2 regions of the Kribbella sp. NPDC058693 genome follow, and region 2 is predicted to be linked to the other one. Evidence: riboswitches for the same ligand, from Rfam matches in the RefSeq annotation. Region 2 holds a riboswitch; the other holds the start of a gene.
What was found. A riboswitch is a leader RNA that binds a small molecule or an ion and turns the genes downstream of it on or off. The one in region 2 is predicted to bind ZMP and ZTP.
Positions count from the first base shown of each region.

Region 1 (7,544 bases), on a different contig from region 2:
GGGCCGGTCCCGGAGTTCGAGATGCAGGGTGTGTACGCCGTCGGCATCGACACCCGCGGCGACCAGCCGCGGCTGTTCGTCGGCGGCACCAGCGAGCACTGGGGTCCGGCGGTCTTCCACTCCGACGACCTCGGCGCGACCTGGGCCGAGCCGCCGGAGGGCTCGATCGGGTTCCCGGCCGATGCCGGTGCCTCGCTCGAGCGGGTCTGGCAGATCCAGCCGGCGCCTCCCGGTCAGCCGGGTGTCGTGTACGCCGGGTCGCAGCCGTCCGCGCTGTGGAAGTCGACCGACGGGGGAGTGACGTTCGAGCTCGTCCGCGGGCTCTGGGACCACCCGCACCGGACCCAGTGGGATGCGGGCTTCGGCGGGCAGGCTGTCCACACCGTGCTCCCGCACGCATCCGATCCGGATCGCGTCAGCGTGGCGATGTCGACCGGCGGCGTCTACCAGACCACGGACGGCGGTACGTCGTGGTCGCCGGCGAACCACGGGATCAAGGCGTACTTCATGCCGGATCCCGACCCGGAGTTCGGTCAGTGCGTGCACAAGCTCGCGGGGCATCCCGACGTACCCGAGCGGCTGTTCGCGCAGAACCACCACGGCGTCTACCGCTCCGACGACGGTGGGGAGATCTGGAAGTCGATCGCGGACGGGCTGCCGTCGGACTTCGGCTTCCCGATCGTGGTGCATCCGCACGAGCCGGAGACCGTATACGTATTCCCGCTCGTTGCGGACGGCAACAGGATCCCGACCGAGGCGAAATGCCGCGTCTACCGGTCCCGCGACGCCGGCTCCACCTGGGAGGCCCTCTCCGCCGGGTTGCCCGACGTGTCCTACGTGCCGGTACTGCGGGACGCGCTGACCACCGATGCCGCGGACCCGGCCGGCGTGTACGTCGGCACGCGCGACGGCTGCGTCTACGCGAGCGCCGACGCCGGCGACAGCTGGGTCGAGGTCGCCCGTCACCTCCCCGACGTACTCACGGTGCGCGCCGCGGTGGTCGGATGATCGCAGTCCGCCTGCCCACCGTGCTCCGCCCGTTCGCCGGCGGCGCCGAGCGGGTCGAGGTCGAGGGCACGACGGTCGCCGAGGCGTTCGCGGCCCTGGAGTCGCCGCTGCGCCGCAGGCTCACCGACGAGCAGGGCGGGCTGCGCCGGCACGTGAACATCTATCTCCGCGACGACAACATCCGCGACCTGGACGGCCTCGACACCCCGCTCGCCGACGGCGACGAGCTGCTGGTCCTGCCGAGCGTTGCCGGCGGCTGAGAACCCGCTGTCACCGGCCGATGGCGTTGTGGTGACTGTCGGTGCCGAAGGGTTGTGGGCCTGGCCGGTGCCGATTTACATTCGCCCGAAGGGGCCGACGGCTGGGCCGTCGCCTGGGGGGCGCCCTGGGGGAGGGGCGCCTTATGCACGCATTTCTGGATCGGCTCGGCCGGGGAGCGGCACGCTTTCACTGGTTCGTGATCGCGGGCTGGTTGGTGGTCGTGGTCGGTCTGTTCGTACTGCGGTCCGCGTTCGGCGGGACGTACGTCAACAACTACACGGTCCCGGGCAGTGAATCGTCCGCTGGTTTGAACATCCTGAACAAGGACTTCACCAGCGCCGGCGGGTACTCGGGCTCGATCGTGTTCCACGCCAAGACCGGCACGGTGTCCGAGCACGCCGACGCGGTCAAGTCGTCGATGGAGGCCGTCGGCAAGCTGCCCGACGTCGTCACCGCGATCGATCCGCTGGCGACCTCGCAGACGGCGTACATCTCGAAGGACGGCAGCATCGTCAACGCGCCGGTCTCCTTCTCGGTCGTTCCGGCGTCGCTCGACAAGTCGTACGTCGACAAGCTGGACGCGGCCGTCCAGCCGGCCCGGGCCGCCGGGCTCCAGGTCGAGTACGGCGGGGGCACCGGCCAGATCGGGAAGCAGGCGGACGACGGCCCGTCGGAGGCGATCGGTCTCGCGCTCGCGCTGTTGCTGCTGTTCCTCATGTTCCGGTCCGTGGTCGCATCCGGGCTGCCATTGGTGTCGGCCGTGTTCAGCGTCGGCGGCGGGCTGGCGGTCCTCGGGTTGCTCGCGGCCGTGAAGGACTTCCCGGTCTCCGCGCCGACGGTGGCGACCCTGCTCGGGCTCGGTGTCGCGATCGACTACGGCCTGTTCCTGGTGTCGCGGCATCGAGAGCAGCTGGACGACGGCATGGGGGTCGTCGAGTCGGCGGGCCGGGCCGAGTCCACCTCCGGCGCGGCGATCTTGGTTGCCGGGGGCACCGTCGTGATCGCGATCCTCGGGCTGTACGTGTCCGGCGTACCGTTCGTCGGCGCGCTAGGCCTGTCGTCGGCGATCGTGGTCGCGGTCACCGTGCTCGCCGCGCTCACGCTGATCCCGGCGCTGCTCGGTCTGGCGAAGTTCACGGTCCTCAATCGCAAGGACCGGCATCACCTCGCCGATGAGCGCGAGTTGGAGTCGTCGCTCCCGGACGAGACGGCGATCGCCGAGCACCGCGCGGAGGAACGCGAACGCCGAGACGCCAAGCACGAGCAGAGCGCGTTCGCCCGCTGGGGCCGCAAGGTGAGCGATCGGCCGTGGCCGTACGGCATCGCCGCGACGCTGGTGCTGCTCGTCCTCGCGATCCCGTTGCTGTCGATGAACCTCGGCCAGCTCGACGCCGGCACCGATCCGGCCGCCGATTCCAGCCGGAAGGCGTACGACCTGATCGCGCAAGGGTTCGGCCCCGGCGCCAACGGTCCGCTGACGGTCGTCGTACAGCTGCCGTCCTCGGGTGACAAGCAGACCTTGCTGAGCGGGCTCTCATCCACCTTGCAGAAGACGCCGGGGGTCGCCGCGGTCCAGCCGCCGAGCACGAACAGCGCTGGTACGACAGCCATCATCAACGTCATCCCGACCACCTCGCCGTCGGCTGCGGAGACCGAGGACCTGGTCAACCGGATCCGCGACGACGTGCTGTCCGGCCAGCAGGAACCGACGTACGTCGTCGGCACCACGGCCGGGTACGTCGACTTCACCGAGAAGGTCGGCAGCCGGATGCCGTGGCTGATCGGGGCGGTCGTGGTGCTTGCGTTCCTGCTGCTCACGGTCGCGTTCCGCTCGTTGCTGATCGGAGTGAAGGCGGCGATTCTGAACCTGCTGTCGGTCGGCGCGGCGTACGGCGTGATCGTGGCGGTCTTCCAGTGGGGCTGGGGATCGTCGCTGGTCGGGATCGACGAGAAGGTGCCGATCCCGTCGTTCGTGCCGATGCTGATGTTCGCGATCGTGTTCGGGCTGTCGATGGACTACGAGGTGTTCCTGCTGTCGCGGGTGCACGAGGCGTGGATCGCGACGAAGGACAGTCACCGAGCGGTGGCGATCGGGATCGGCGCGACGGCCCGGGTGATCACCACCGCGGCCGCGATCATGATCGTGGTCTTCCTGAGCTTCGTGCTCGACGACGACCCGACGGTGAAGATGCTCGCCGTTGGCATGGCGGTCGCGGTACTGATCGATGCCAGCGTGGTCCGGATGATCCTGGTCCCGTCGGTGATGACGCTGCTCGGCGATCGGGCGTGGTGGCTGCCGCGCTGGCTCGACCGCATCGTCCCCGACATCCAACTCGAGGGCGGTCCGCAACCGCCGCCGCAGCCGGCTCGGGAGGTCGAGCACGTCTGACCGGGTACGGTCGGTCGGCATGAGCGATGTGCTTCTGCTGACCGGCCCGTCCGGCTCGGGCAAGACCACTGTGGCACGACTCGTCGCCACTGACGCCTCTGGTCCCACAGTGCATCTGACGACCGACGAGTTCTACCGCGCCATCCGCACCGGCTTCGTCGCGCCGTGGCTGGCCGAGGCACAGCACCAGAACGAGGTGGTGGTCGACGCGATCGTCGCGACCGTGGGCGTCTACACACGCGGCGGGTACGACGTCGTGGTGGACGGGATCATCGGGCCGTGGTTCCTCGGCCCGTTCCGCGCGGCGGCGGCCGATTGGCGGATGTCGTACGTCGTACTGCGTCCGGACCTGGACACGACGCTACGGCGCGGTCAGGCGCGCGACGGGGTCGAGTTGACGGACGTCGACGCGCTCACCGGGCTGCACGGCGCGTTCGCGGACCTCGGCGAGCTCGAGGCGCACGCGATCGACACGTCAACGCTCGATCCCGCCGCGACGGCCGCCGAGGTCCGCAAAGCTGTTGCCTCCGGCGACTACCTGCTCAGTGCCTGAACAGCCGTACGCCGGTCGCACGCCAGCTGATGCCGTACTCCGCGCACGCGGCGGTGACCTCGGCCGAGCGGATCGAACCGCCCGGCTCGGCGATGTGCGTCACGCCGTACCGGTGCGCCTCCTCGACGTTGTCGGCGAAGGGGAGTGCGCCGTCGGACACCATCGACACGCCGGTGAGTGGCTCGCTCGAACGACGTGACCACCACAGCGCGGCCTTCTCGCCGGCGAGCCGGGTGCAGTCGACGCGGGATTGCTGGCCGGCCCCGACACCGATGGTCATGCCGTCCTTCACCAGCACGACGGTGTTGGATTGGGTGTACCGGGCAACGATCATCCCGAGCTTCAGATCATCGGAGAGGTCAGCAGGCAACGGCAGGTCGTCGCGCTGCTGCGTGAGTCGCATGCCGTAGATCTCGCGTACTTCCTCGGCCGGCGGCTCGAAGTCGGGGTCCGCCTCGAGGACGAGGTACGTGCCGCGCTTCTTCGCCGCGAGGACCTCGACCACGCCCTCGTCGTACCCGGGCGCGATGATCCCGTCCGACACGACCCGCTTCAACACAGCCGCCAGCTCCGCGTCCACCGGATGCGAGACCGCCACGAAGTCGCCGTACGACGACTTCGGATCCGCGTCCCGCGCCCGGGTATAGGCCTCGGCGACACTCCCGCCAAGAGCCGCCCCGGCCGGCGACACATGCTTGTACGACGCGGCCGCCGGCGTACCGAACGCCGACGCAGCCTCGCGCACCAGCTGCCACCCGGTCAGCGCATCCAGCACGTTGATGTACGACGGCTCACCCGCCACGACCGTGAACGGCGCCCGATCGACCGGCACCATCACAGCCGACTGATGCGGATTCATCCCATAACGCACGACAACCTCCGAACTCGTTCGGAGGCGCCCAGGCGGACGACGCCTTACTCTTCGCTCCCCGGTGGTAACCCACCCTCGCCAGTCGCGCTGCCCTCAGCCTACGTCCACACACCGGTCCAGTCGTACAGCGGCGCCGTCGTCGCGTACTCGCGGAGATACGCAATACGCCCCTGGTCGACCCGCGCGACGGTCGCCCCGTCGAACGCGCCAGGCTCGCCCTTCCACGTGCACTCGAAATGCCACTCGGCAACCAGTACGTCGCCGGCCGCGGCCCGCGAGGTGATCTCCCACGCGTCGACGGTCCCGCCCGCGCCGAACCAGGCATCCATCCACTGCTCGACCCGCGGTTTGCCGCGGTAGACCGGCCCGTAGCACTCGATCACGACGCAGTCGTCGGTCAGCGTCTCGAGTACGGCGGCGCTGTCGTGCCGGCGCCATCCGTCGATGTACGCCTCGAGCTGGTCCACGGTCGTCAACTCCTGAGTGCGTGGAAGATCAATAGCCGCGAGTCCTCGGTCGCCGGCTCCTGTTGCCAGTTGCCGTGCACCGCGACGTCGACCAACCCCGCGGCTGCGAGGTCGGCGGTGATTGCCTCGGGGGAGCGGAAGTAGAGCGTGTTCCGGTAGACGGCGTCGTGGCCGTCGGGGAAGACGTTATGCGCGTCGAACACCACGCGGCCGTCGGCGACCTCGATCAGGTCGAGCCATTCGACGAGGTGTCCGACGGACGTGTCCCGTTCGCCGTACGTCGCCTCGCGGGTCCACTGCTCCCACGCACGTGCTGCCGGATTCCGCGACTCGAAGCTGATGACACCGCCGGGCCGGAGCGCGTCCGCGAGCGCGCTGAACGCCTCGGCCTGGTTGCCGACGTGCATCATCGTGTTGCCCGTGCTGATCACGAGGTCGGTGTCGTGCGTCGGCTCCACGGCACGGAAGTCTCCGTCGATCCAGGTGACTGCGTCGGCGCCCGGCTGACGGCGCGCGTAGTCGAGCATCGTGGCACTTGGATCCACGCCGATCACCACCCGACCCGGCGCGACGAGCGAACGGGTCAACAGACCCGTGCCGCAACCGAAGTCCACAACCTTGCGGGCATCCGCGGCCAGTGCGCGGTAGTAGGCATGGTCATCACCGGGTGGGTTGTCGAGGTCGTACAACTCCACCAGCTGCTCGTCGCCGTACGCATCGTCACTCACCCGCGAATGCTAGAAGCGGATCCGCCGGACGACAACGAAATAAGAGCCGGTGCGGTCGGCGAGAACCGCACCGGCTCGTCGATGGGACTACTGCGCCGAGACCCAGCCGTAGATGTTCCCGGGCCGGCCGGCGTTCTTCGCGTGCTTCGGATCGAACGGCCCGAGCTTCTGCACCTTGTCGTGCGAGTTGCCTTCGACGGTCGTGATCTTCCCGTTGCCAGTAGCAACTACAACACCGGTGTGCAGACTGGTGCTCGTGTTCTGCGGCCCGGTCCCGTAGAGCACGATGTCGCCGGGCTTCATCCCGCTGTTCCCGGAGTGCGCCCGACCCTTGCGCTGACCCCAGGTGTAGATGTCACCGGTGAAGCCGTAGTTCGGGATGTCACTTCCGGCCTTGCGCCAGGTCCAGGTGGCGAAATGCGCACACCAGGACTCACAGGCGCCGTACGGATTGCAGTTACTGCCAGGCGGCGTCTCACCCTGCCCAACCTCACCGTTGGCGGCGTTGACGATCTTGGTCCGGGGATCAGCCGCTGCCGCAGTGAGCGACAGCGAGCCCAGCAGGGAAAGGACGACAGCGGACAACAGGAGTCGCAATGTGGGGCGCATCAGCTTGCTCCGTTTCGGATTGGGACAAATCCCCCCAGGCGGCTAGCACAATGAGTATGTAATTAACTAACCACACAAAGCAATCACAGTGTCGTTAAGTTACGAAGGCATAGAGTGAGGCGCATGGTCGATGTGAAGCCTCGGAGTCGGACGGTTACCGATGGGCTGGAGGCCACTGCCAGTCGTGGCATGCTTCGGGCGGTCGGGATGGGGGACGACGACTGGGTCAAACCGCAGGTCGGGGTTGCCTCCAGCTGGAACGAGATCACCCCGTGCAACCTGTCCCTCGACCGGCTCGCCAAGGCCGTCAAGGACGGCGTGCACGCGGCCGGTGGGTATCCGCTGGAGTTCGGCACGATCAGCGTGTCCGACGGGATCTCGATGGGTCACGTCGGCATGCACTACTCCCTCGTCAGCCGGGAGATCATCGCCGACTCGGTCGAGACCGTGATGGAGGCCGAGCGGCTCGACGGCTCGGTGCTGCTGGCCGGTTGCGACAAGTCGTTGCCCGGCATGCTGATGGCGGCCGCGCGCCTGGATCTGGCAAGTGTCTTCCTGTACGCCGGTTCGATCATGCCCGGCCGGCTCGGGGACAAGGACGTCACGATCATCGACGCGTTCGAGGCCGTCGGCGCCTGCGTACGCGGCCTGATCACCC
Region 1 covers NZ_JBHXSQ010000005.1:250,052-257,595, reverse strand. Annotated here, with positions in the region: gene ACFWUU_RS35545 (WD40/YVTN/BNR-like repeat-containing protein) at 1-1,008, shown strand, start outside; gene ACFWUU_RS35540 (MoaD/ThiS family protein) at 1,005-1,268, shown strand; gene ACFWUU_RS35535 (MMPL family transporter) at 1,412-3,658, shown strand; gene ACFWUU_RS35530 (AAA family ATPase) at 3,678-4,211, shown strand; partial or broken gene ACFWUU_RS35525 (5-aminoimidazole-4-carboxamide ribonucleotide transformylase) at 4,201-5,088, opposite strand; ZMP/ZTP riboswitch at 5,102-5,178, opposite strand; gene ACFWUU_RS35520 (nuclear transport factor 2 family protein) at 5,181-5,549, opposite strand; gene ACFWUU_RS35515 (class I SAM-dependent methyltransferase) at 5,555-6,277, opposite strand; gene ACFWUU_RS35510 (CHAP domain-containing protein) at 6,365-6,886, opposite strand; gene ilvD (dihydroxy-acid dehydratase) at 7,010-7,544, shown strand, end outside.
Region 1: another riboswitch for ZMP and ZTP. It lies ahead of ACFWUU_RS35525 (5-aminoimidazole-4-carboxamide ribonucleotide transformylase); the one in region 2 lies ahead of ACFWUU_RS13295 (bifunctional 5,10-methylenetetrahydrofolate dehydrogenase/5,10-methenyltetrahydrofolate cyclohydrolase).

Region 2 (7,544 bases):
CAGCGTGCCGGCAGCGAGCGCCGACATCAGGTGCGGCAGGTGGGACACGCGAGCGACGCCGAGGTCGTGGTCCTCGACGGACATCTCGACGGTACGGGCGCCGGCGGCCTCGGCCAGACGGCGTACGAGGTCTACCGCATCCGGCGAGCTGGTCTCGTGTGGCGTGATCGCCCAGGTGGCGCCGTCGAACAGGTCAGCACGCCCGGCGAGCGGGCCGTTGCGCTCGGAGCCGGCCATCGGGTGGCTGCCGACGTACCGGCTGAGGTCGCCGGTCAGCCTGCGGGCGTCGGCGAGTGGCTTGGACTTCACGCTGGCCGCGTCCGTCACCACCGCGTCGGTCTGCTGAAGCTGCTCGGCGACCACCGCGCCGACATGGTCAGGCGGTACGGCGACCACGACCAGCTGCGGCTCGATCTGCACCAGCCGCGAGCCGGCCCCGATCCGCTCGGCCATCAGCGCGTTGTCCGGGTTCCCGTCGACGAGCTCCACGACGACACCCAGCCGGGCAAGCGCGAGGCCGATCGACGTACCGATCAACCCGGTGCCGACGATGCGAACAGGACCCCGTAGTTCGGTCACTGGGCGCCGGTCAGGTCTGGGCGGAGCGCGACGGCGCCGTGGAGGTAGACGTGCTGGATCTTGTCGCGGGAGCGTGAGGTCTCGGTGTGCACCATCAGCCGGACCACCCGCGGCAGCGCGTGCGGCACCGGGATCTCCTGCATGCACATCAGCGGTACGTCGGTCAGCCCGATCTGCCGCCCCGCGACCGCCGGGAACTCCGAACGCAGGTCCGACGTGACGGTGAACAGGATGCTGATCAGATCCTCGTTCTCCAGATCGTTCGCCTCCAGGACCGCCTTCACCAGCTCCGCGGACCGCTCGAGCAGGTGCTCGCGCTCGTCCACGTCCAGCTGGGTGGCACCCCGGATCGCCCGTACCGCCACGTGCTTGCCTCCTCGATGTTTGTCTCCCCAACCCTAGGCCAGAGTAATCAAGGAGTGGACAGCCGTCTCGGATCGTGCACGTGGTCAGCCGTTCCGGGCGGCCTCGAGGAGCCGGCGGGCGATCGGTAGCAGCCCCGCCTCGCGTACCGGGGCGAGTGGATCGGACAGCTGGCGACGGCGGCGGAAGCTGCCCGGCGGGTCGCCGTACGCGAGGGCGAAGCGACGCGAGAAGTGGTACGGGTTGCTGTAGCCGCAGTCGGACGCGATCTCCCCGATCGTGGCGTTGGTGCGTTGGAGAGCGGTCGCGGCGCGGGCCAGCCGGATCAGATCGAGCGCGTACGCCGGTCCGCATCCGTAGCGCTCCCGGAACAGCCGGTGCAGGTGTCCGGCGGACAGGTTCGCCGCGGCGGCCAGCTCCGGGACGGAGACGATCCGGGGACCAGTCGCCCACACCGCGGCGACATGGTCGACGACGCGCTGCACGGCATCCGGCAGCTCCGCACGTTGCCGGCCGTCCGGAGCGCTGACGAAGACCTCCAGCATGCTTGCAACCAGTCGATCGCTGTGGCCCCGCTCAGCCGTGCTGTCCAGCAAGTAGCTGCACAGCTCGCCGAGCAGGCCCGGATCGGACATCGAACGCACCCAAGGCCACCTCGACGGATCGCCGAGGTCGCCGAAGTCGTCGATCTGGAAGTGCACGTACGCGTGCCGCGAGTGGTGATCACAGTCCCAGATATAGGCGTCCCGATTCCCACGCCTCGCAAGCGCGACCGTCCCCGGGCGCAACTCGTGCTCGACCGTCGCCTGCAGGACGCCGGCGTCGTACACATCGGTCCGCCAGATGGCCGACCCGTGGAGGATCCAGAGCAGCTCGAAGTTCGGCAGCCGGCGCGGTCCGTACGTCGCCCCTGGCGCGTAGTCCGCGATCTGCACCAGGGAATTCACGCTGACCGCCGGTGCTCGCGATGTCACGAACAGATAGTAAAGCGCTTGCCGGCGACATTGGCCGGCTCGGCGTCCTCTGTCACGGTGGCTAGATGCATTTCACCGAGGTCAGCGACGAGTTGGTCGAGTCCTTCCGGCGAGACGGTTTCGTCGTACTCGACCAGGCCCTGCCTGCCGAACAAGTCAGCGAGCTCCACGTCGCCGCCGAGCAACTGTGCCGGGGCGAGCTCGGCGCCGTCGAAGGCGCTCCGGCTCCGGAGTCCACCGACGATGTCCTGCGCCGGTTCCTCTGCATCCACCACCCACACAAGGTGTCCGACGCTGCCCTTGCGGCGCTGCACGCGCCGCGGGTGGTCGAGACGCTCACGGCCGTCATCGGGCCCAACGTCAAGGCGATGCAGTCGATGCTGTTCATCAAGCCCGAAGGCAAGCCTGGGCAGGCGTGGCATCAGGACGAGTTCTTCATCCCGACCAGGGACCGCTCGCTGACCGCGGCCTGGATCGCACTCGACGACGCCACCGTCGAGAACGGCTGCCTGTGGGTGCTGCCGGGCTCGCACCGGCGCGGCGTGCTTTATCCGGATCGCGAGCAGGACGACCTCCGCTTCGACTGCACGGTCGAGGCGTTCGACTTCCCGTACTCCGACGACGACGCGATCCCGGTCGAGGTATCGGCGGGCTCGGCGGTGATCTTCAACGGGTACCTGCTGCACCGGTCCCTGCCGAACACCGGCCGGCACGGACTCCGGCGAGCACTCGCGAACCACTACATGAGCGCCGAGTCGCTGCTCCCCTGGCAGACCGTGCCGGACGGCGTACATGTCGGCAAGCACGACTACCGCGACATCGTGATGGTCGCCGGGACCGATCCGTACGCCTACAAGGGCATCGACGACCTGGCCCGGCCGCACTCGCGGCCGGACAAGGACGGCGGCTGCGACCGCTAGCCGACTGCTATCCGAGCTGTGCCTCGGCGGCGTCGACCGTCTGCTCGAGCAGCAGCGCGATCGTCATCGGCCCGACGCCGCCCGGGACCGGGGTGATCAGGCGAGCCACCTCGGCCGCCTCCTCGAAATGCACGTCCCCGACGTTGCCCTCGTTGTACCCGGCGTCGACCACGACCGCGCCCGGCTTCAGCCAGTCGCCGCGGACGAAGTTCGCCTTACCGACCGCGGCGATCACGACGTCCGCGGTCCGGACCAGCTCGGGCAGGTCCCGGGTCCGCGAGTGCGCGTAGGTCACCGTCGCGTTCGATGCCAGCAGCAACATCCCGGCCGGCTTGCCGAGGATCGGGCTGCGGCCGATCACCACGGCGTGCGCGCCCTCGAGCGGTACGTCGTACGCCGCGAGCAGCCGCATGATCCCGCCGGGCGTGGCCGAGCGGAACCCGGGATCGCCGAACGCCATCGCCGCGAACGACAGCATCGTCACGCCGTCGACATCCTTGCCCGGGTCGATCGCCTCGAACGCGGCCCGCTCGTCGATCTGCGCCGGCACCGGATGCTGGAGCAGGATCCCGTGCACCTCCGGGTCCTCGGACAGCTTCCGGATCTCCGCGACCAGTTCCTCGGTCGTGGTCTCGGCCGGCAGTACGACGCTCCGCGAGGCGATCCCGGCCTTCTTCGACCGGTTCTGCTTCATCCGCACGTACGTCGCCGACGCCGGGTCGTCGCCGACGAGCACGGTCGCCAGGCAGGGCTGCACGCCGTACTTCTCCTGCACGGCAGCGGCCCGCTCTGCCGCCTTGGCCACCATCTCGGCGGCGAGGTCGGTCCCGATCATCAACTCAGCTGTCATCTGGCGCACTCCTCTGACGTCGAAGGTGCCCAGGCGCGCGGCGAAGCCGGATGGCAGACCGTTCCCCGGTGGTGGTCCACCTCAGCGCCAGTCGCGGTCCGTCCTCAGGATACCGACCCCGTCGCCTGGGCTACGAATGCGTCGGCCACCCCGTCGCCGATCCGGAGCGGGACCTTGCTGTGCGGAAGGCGGACATCGCGGATCTCGTTCGCCTGCGTGATCAGGTGCTCGATCTCGTCCCGGGCAGTCGCGACGTCCGACTCGTTGCCCTCCGCCTGCGCCTCGAACACGCGCAGCGCCTGCCGCAGCGCCCCACCCCAGTAGAACGACGCGTCCAGCCACGAGTCGGTCTCGGCCTCGAACTCCGGGTCGATCACGCCGCTGCGGATCTGAGCGGACGCGTTCTCGATCGCCTCCAAGTACGGCTCGAGCTCGGCGATCGCCCCGGCCAGGTCGCCGCCGTCCCAGGTCGCTTTGAAGGCCGCCAGCTTCGCGGCCAGCACCGGCGCATTGGTCAGGTGCAGCTTCCCGTCGTACGTCGTCAGGTCCGCGAACACCTCCAGCGCCGCGATCGTGGCCGCGTCTCCCCCGGCGCGCTCGGCGATCGCGCGATGCCAGGACGCGTCGGCGTCGTACGTCGCGGGCTTCCAGCCGAACTCGGCGAACGAGTACAGCGCGAGCTTGCTGGCCGCGGCCTGGTTCATCGGGTTCGAGATGACGCCGACGACGTGCTCGGCGAGGCCGGGCTCGCGACCTGTGTACGGCGCCAGCAGGATCCGGCCGTGCGCGTAGTCGTTGACCGGGTAGTTGTCCCAGATCAGGATGTCGTGCCCGAACACCGCCTTCGCCGCGGCCGCTTGTGCGCTCGTGATCTGCTCCGGAACGACCGCAGTACCCGTCCAGTGCACAATCACGGCGGGATCGAGTTGCTCGCGCAGGGCCTGCTTGTACGGCGTCTCCTCGACGTCGTAGTACTCGGTCGGGACCATCTGCAGCGGAGCCACGTCCGGCTTGGTCGCGATCCACTCCCGCTGGACGCGGTTGCACAGGTCGGCCTGCGCCGCACCGGCCGCACCACCACCTGAGCCGTACTTCGTGGCGTCCTCGTCGGAGTGCCATTTCTCGTACTCGATGTCGTCCAGCGGCACGTTGAACACCCGTACGCCGAGCGCGTACAGCGCCTCGAACTTCGCGATCAACGCCTGGAAGTCCTCGTCGGAGGTGTAGGCAATCGACAGGCCGGGCGACAGCGCGAAGGTGAAGTCGACCTTGTTGCGCTGCGCCCGCTCGATCAGCTCGCCGAGCTCGGCCAGCTTGTCGGCCGGGTACGGGTCACGCCACTGCTCGCGGTGGTACACGTCGTCCTTCGGCGCGTACTGGTAAGTGTTCAGCTTGTGCGCGCCGAGGTAGTCCAGGTGGTCGAGGCGGTCGGCGTGCGACCACGGGGTGCCGTAGAAGCCCTCGATCGAGCCGCGGTACGGCAGCGTCGGCCAGTCACGGATCTCGACGCCGTCGACGTGGTTGCCCTCGACAAGCTGGTCGAGGGTCAGGGCCGCGTAGTACGTGCCTCGGATGTCGACGCCGTCGAGGACGATCTGGTGGTCACCGACGGCAACGACGTACCCCTCGGTCGGCAGACCGGCGGCCGGTTCGACGTCGAGGCCGGTGCCGCCGAGATGGACGGTCACTGCGGCCTCGCCGTCGATGATCGTGGTCACGCCGGCGCGGGTCAGGGTGTCGCGGACGATCCGCTCGGCGTCGGGATCGGTGGTCGGTCCGTGTACCAGACCGACCGTGCTACCGAGGTCGAATCCGTCCGGACGCGTGCTGGTCTGCTGAGGGTCAGGGGTCACAGCCCTATCCACTCAGCGCGCGGACCTGCCCGTCAAGACACCCGGGTCAGCTTGAGGACCGGGATCGTGCGAATGCCCGCCGTACGGACCTCGTACTCCGCGAACCCCGGGTAGCGCCGCGCCTGCTCGGCGTAGATGCGGTCGCGGTCGGCGCCGGTCACGTCGTCGACGGACACCTTGTAGGTCTCGGTGCCGACCTCGACGACGCCCTCGCCGGCGGAGACCAGGTTGCGGTACCAGTCCGGGTTCGTCGGCGCGCCGCCCTTGCTGGCGAACACGTAGATGACGGCCGGGTCGGTCTCGTCGGCCAGGTACATCGTCGGGGCGATGAACTCCTGTCCGCTCCGGCGACCGATGTGGTGCAGCAGCACCATCGGGGCGCCTTCGAAGTTGCCGCCGACCTTGCCTTCGTTCTCCCGGAACTCAGTGATGACGTTCGTGTTCCAGTCGCTCATATCGTTTCCTCCGCAGATTTTCTAAAGCAAGCCTGCGTGGTCCAACGCGAGATAGGCGGCATCAATTCCGGTCATCGCACCCGGAGTGCGCAGCTCGGCACGGAACGCGTCCACGGTCAGCTCGACCGGGACGCAATCCTCGGCCTCGTCGAGCTGTTGTTTGCCGTCCGGGCGGCAGCCGCGCGCGATCGCGACGTACTTGCGGAAGGTCGAGGACGCCGCGGACCACTGCCAGCCGACGACGTCGAGCGTCTCGCAGGTGTAGCCGGTCTCCTCCTCGAGCTCCCGCGCGCCGGCGACGGCAACGTCTTCGCCGGGCTCCACCAGGCCGCCCGGCAGGTTCGTCACCACGGCGTCCGGGCCGGCGCGGAACATCCGGATCGTGACGATCCGGCCCTCCGGCGTCAGCGGCAGCACGGTGATCCCGGACGCGATCCCGGCCTCGGGGCCGAGGACGTCCCACTCGACCTCACGGCCGTCGGGCATCCGGTACCGCCGCAGCCGCACGGTCAGGAAGCGCTGGAAACCCGGCTCCTCCTCCAGCAGCTCCCACGGAACGGGATCGGCGGGCCGAGACGACTCAGCCGCCACGTTGTCGGTGACGGCTGAGGTCTCGTGCTGGTCCGTCACAGGGGACGGTTGTCGTCGGGATCTTCCGGCGGAGCGATCGGTGCGTCATCCGCCGGCGGGGCGACCGCGGAGTCGTCGGCCGACGCAGTCGTCTCCGCGCTGTCGTCCTTATCGGCGGCGTCGGTGTCGGCCGGCGCGGTGGGCTCCTCCGCAGGACGCGACTCGGACAGGATCCGGGCCAGCGTCTCCTCGGAGATCCGCTTGAACTTGCGCACCTGCGTCCGGGTCCGGTCCAGGACCGCGACCTCGAGCTGGTCCGGCGTCAGCTGCCGGACCTCGGTGCCGTCGTGGCCGAGCGCGTCGACCGCGAGCCGGAGCGCGCCCGCGAGCGAGATGCCCTCGGAGTAGTGCTCGCCGATGTAGTCCGCGACCTGGTCGGCCGGGCCGCCCATCACGGCGTACCCCTGCACGTCGGCGATGGAGCCGTCGTACGTGAGCCGGTAGACCTGGTCGTCGGACGGAGCGGCGCCGATCTCGGCGACCAGGATCTCGACCTCGAGCGGCTTCTCACCGCCGGAGGAGAAGATCGCGCCGAGCGTCTGCGCGTACGCGTTGGCCAGCGCCCGGCCGGTGACGTCGCGCCGGTCGTAGGAGTACCCGCGCATGTCGGCCAGCCGCACGCCGGCGATCCGCAGGTTCTCGAACTCGTTGTACCGGCCGACGGCGGCGAACGCCATCCGGTCGTAGATCTCGGCCACCTTGTGCAGCGCGGGCGAGCGGTTCTCGGCCACGAACAGGATGCCGTCGGCATATTGCAGCGCGATCGCGCTGCGGCCCTTGGCGATGCCCTTCCGGGCGAAGTCGGCCCGGTCCCGCATCAGCTGCTCGGGCGAGACGTAGAACGGAACGCTCATCGAAGGTGTCGTCCTCTTATCAGTCGAAGGGCGGGGGTCAGGTCAGGGACGTCGCGGCCGGGCCGT
Region 2 covers NZ_JBHXSQ010000002.1:767,202-774,745, reverse strand. Annotated here, with positions in the region: gene ACFWUU_RS13315 (prephenate dehydrogenase) at 1-579, opposite strand, end outside; gene aroH (chorismate mutase) at 576-944, opposite strand; gene ACFWUU_RS13305 (helix-turn-helix domain-containing protein) at 1,029-1,916, opposite strand; gene ACFWUU_RS13300 (phytanoyl-CoA dioxygenase family protein) at 1,982-2,836, shown strand; gene ACFWUU_RS13295 (bifunctional 5,10-methylenetetrahydrofolate dehydrogenase/5,10-methenyltetrahydrofolate cyclohydrolase) at 2,844-3,686, opposite strand; ZMP/ZTP riboswitch at 3,707-3,791, opposite strand; gene ACFWUU_RS13290 (beta-N-acetylglucosaminidase domain-containing protein) at 3,791-5,539, opposite strand; gene ACFWUU_RS13285 (nitroreductase family deazaflavin-dependent oxidoreductase) at 5,572-5,994, opposite strand; gene ACFWUU_RS13280 (NUDIX hydrolase) at 6,016-6,624, opposite strand; gene prcA (proteasome subunit alpha) at 6,621-7,478, opposite strand; gene prcB (proteasome subunit beta) at 7,516-7,544, opposite strand, start outside.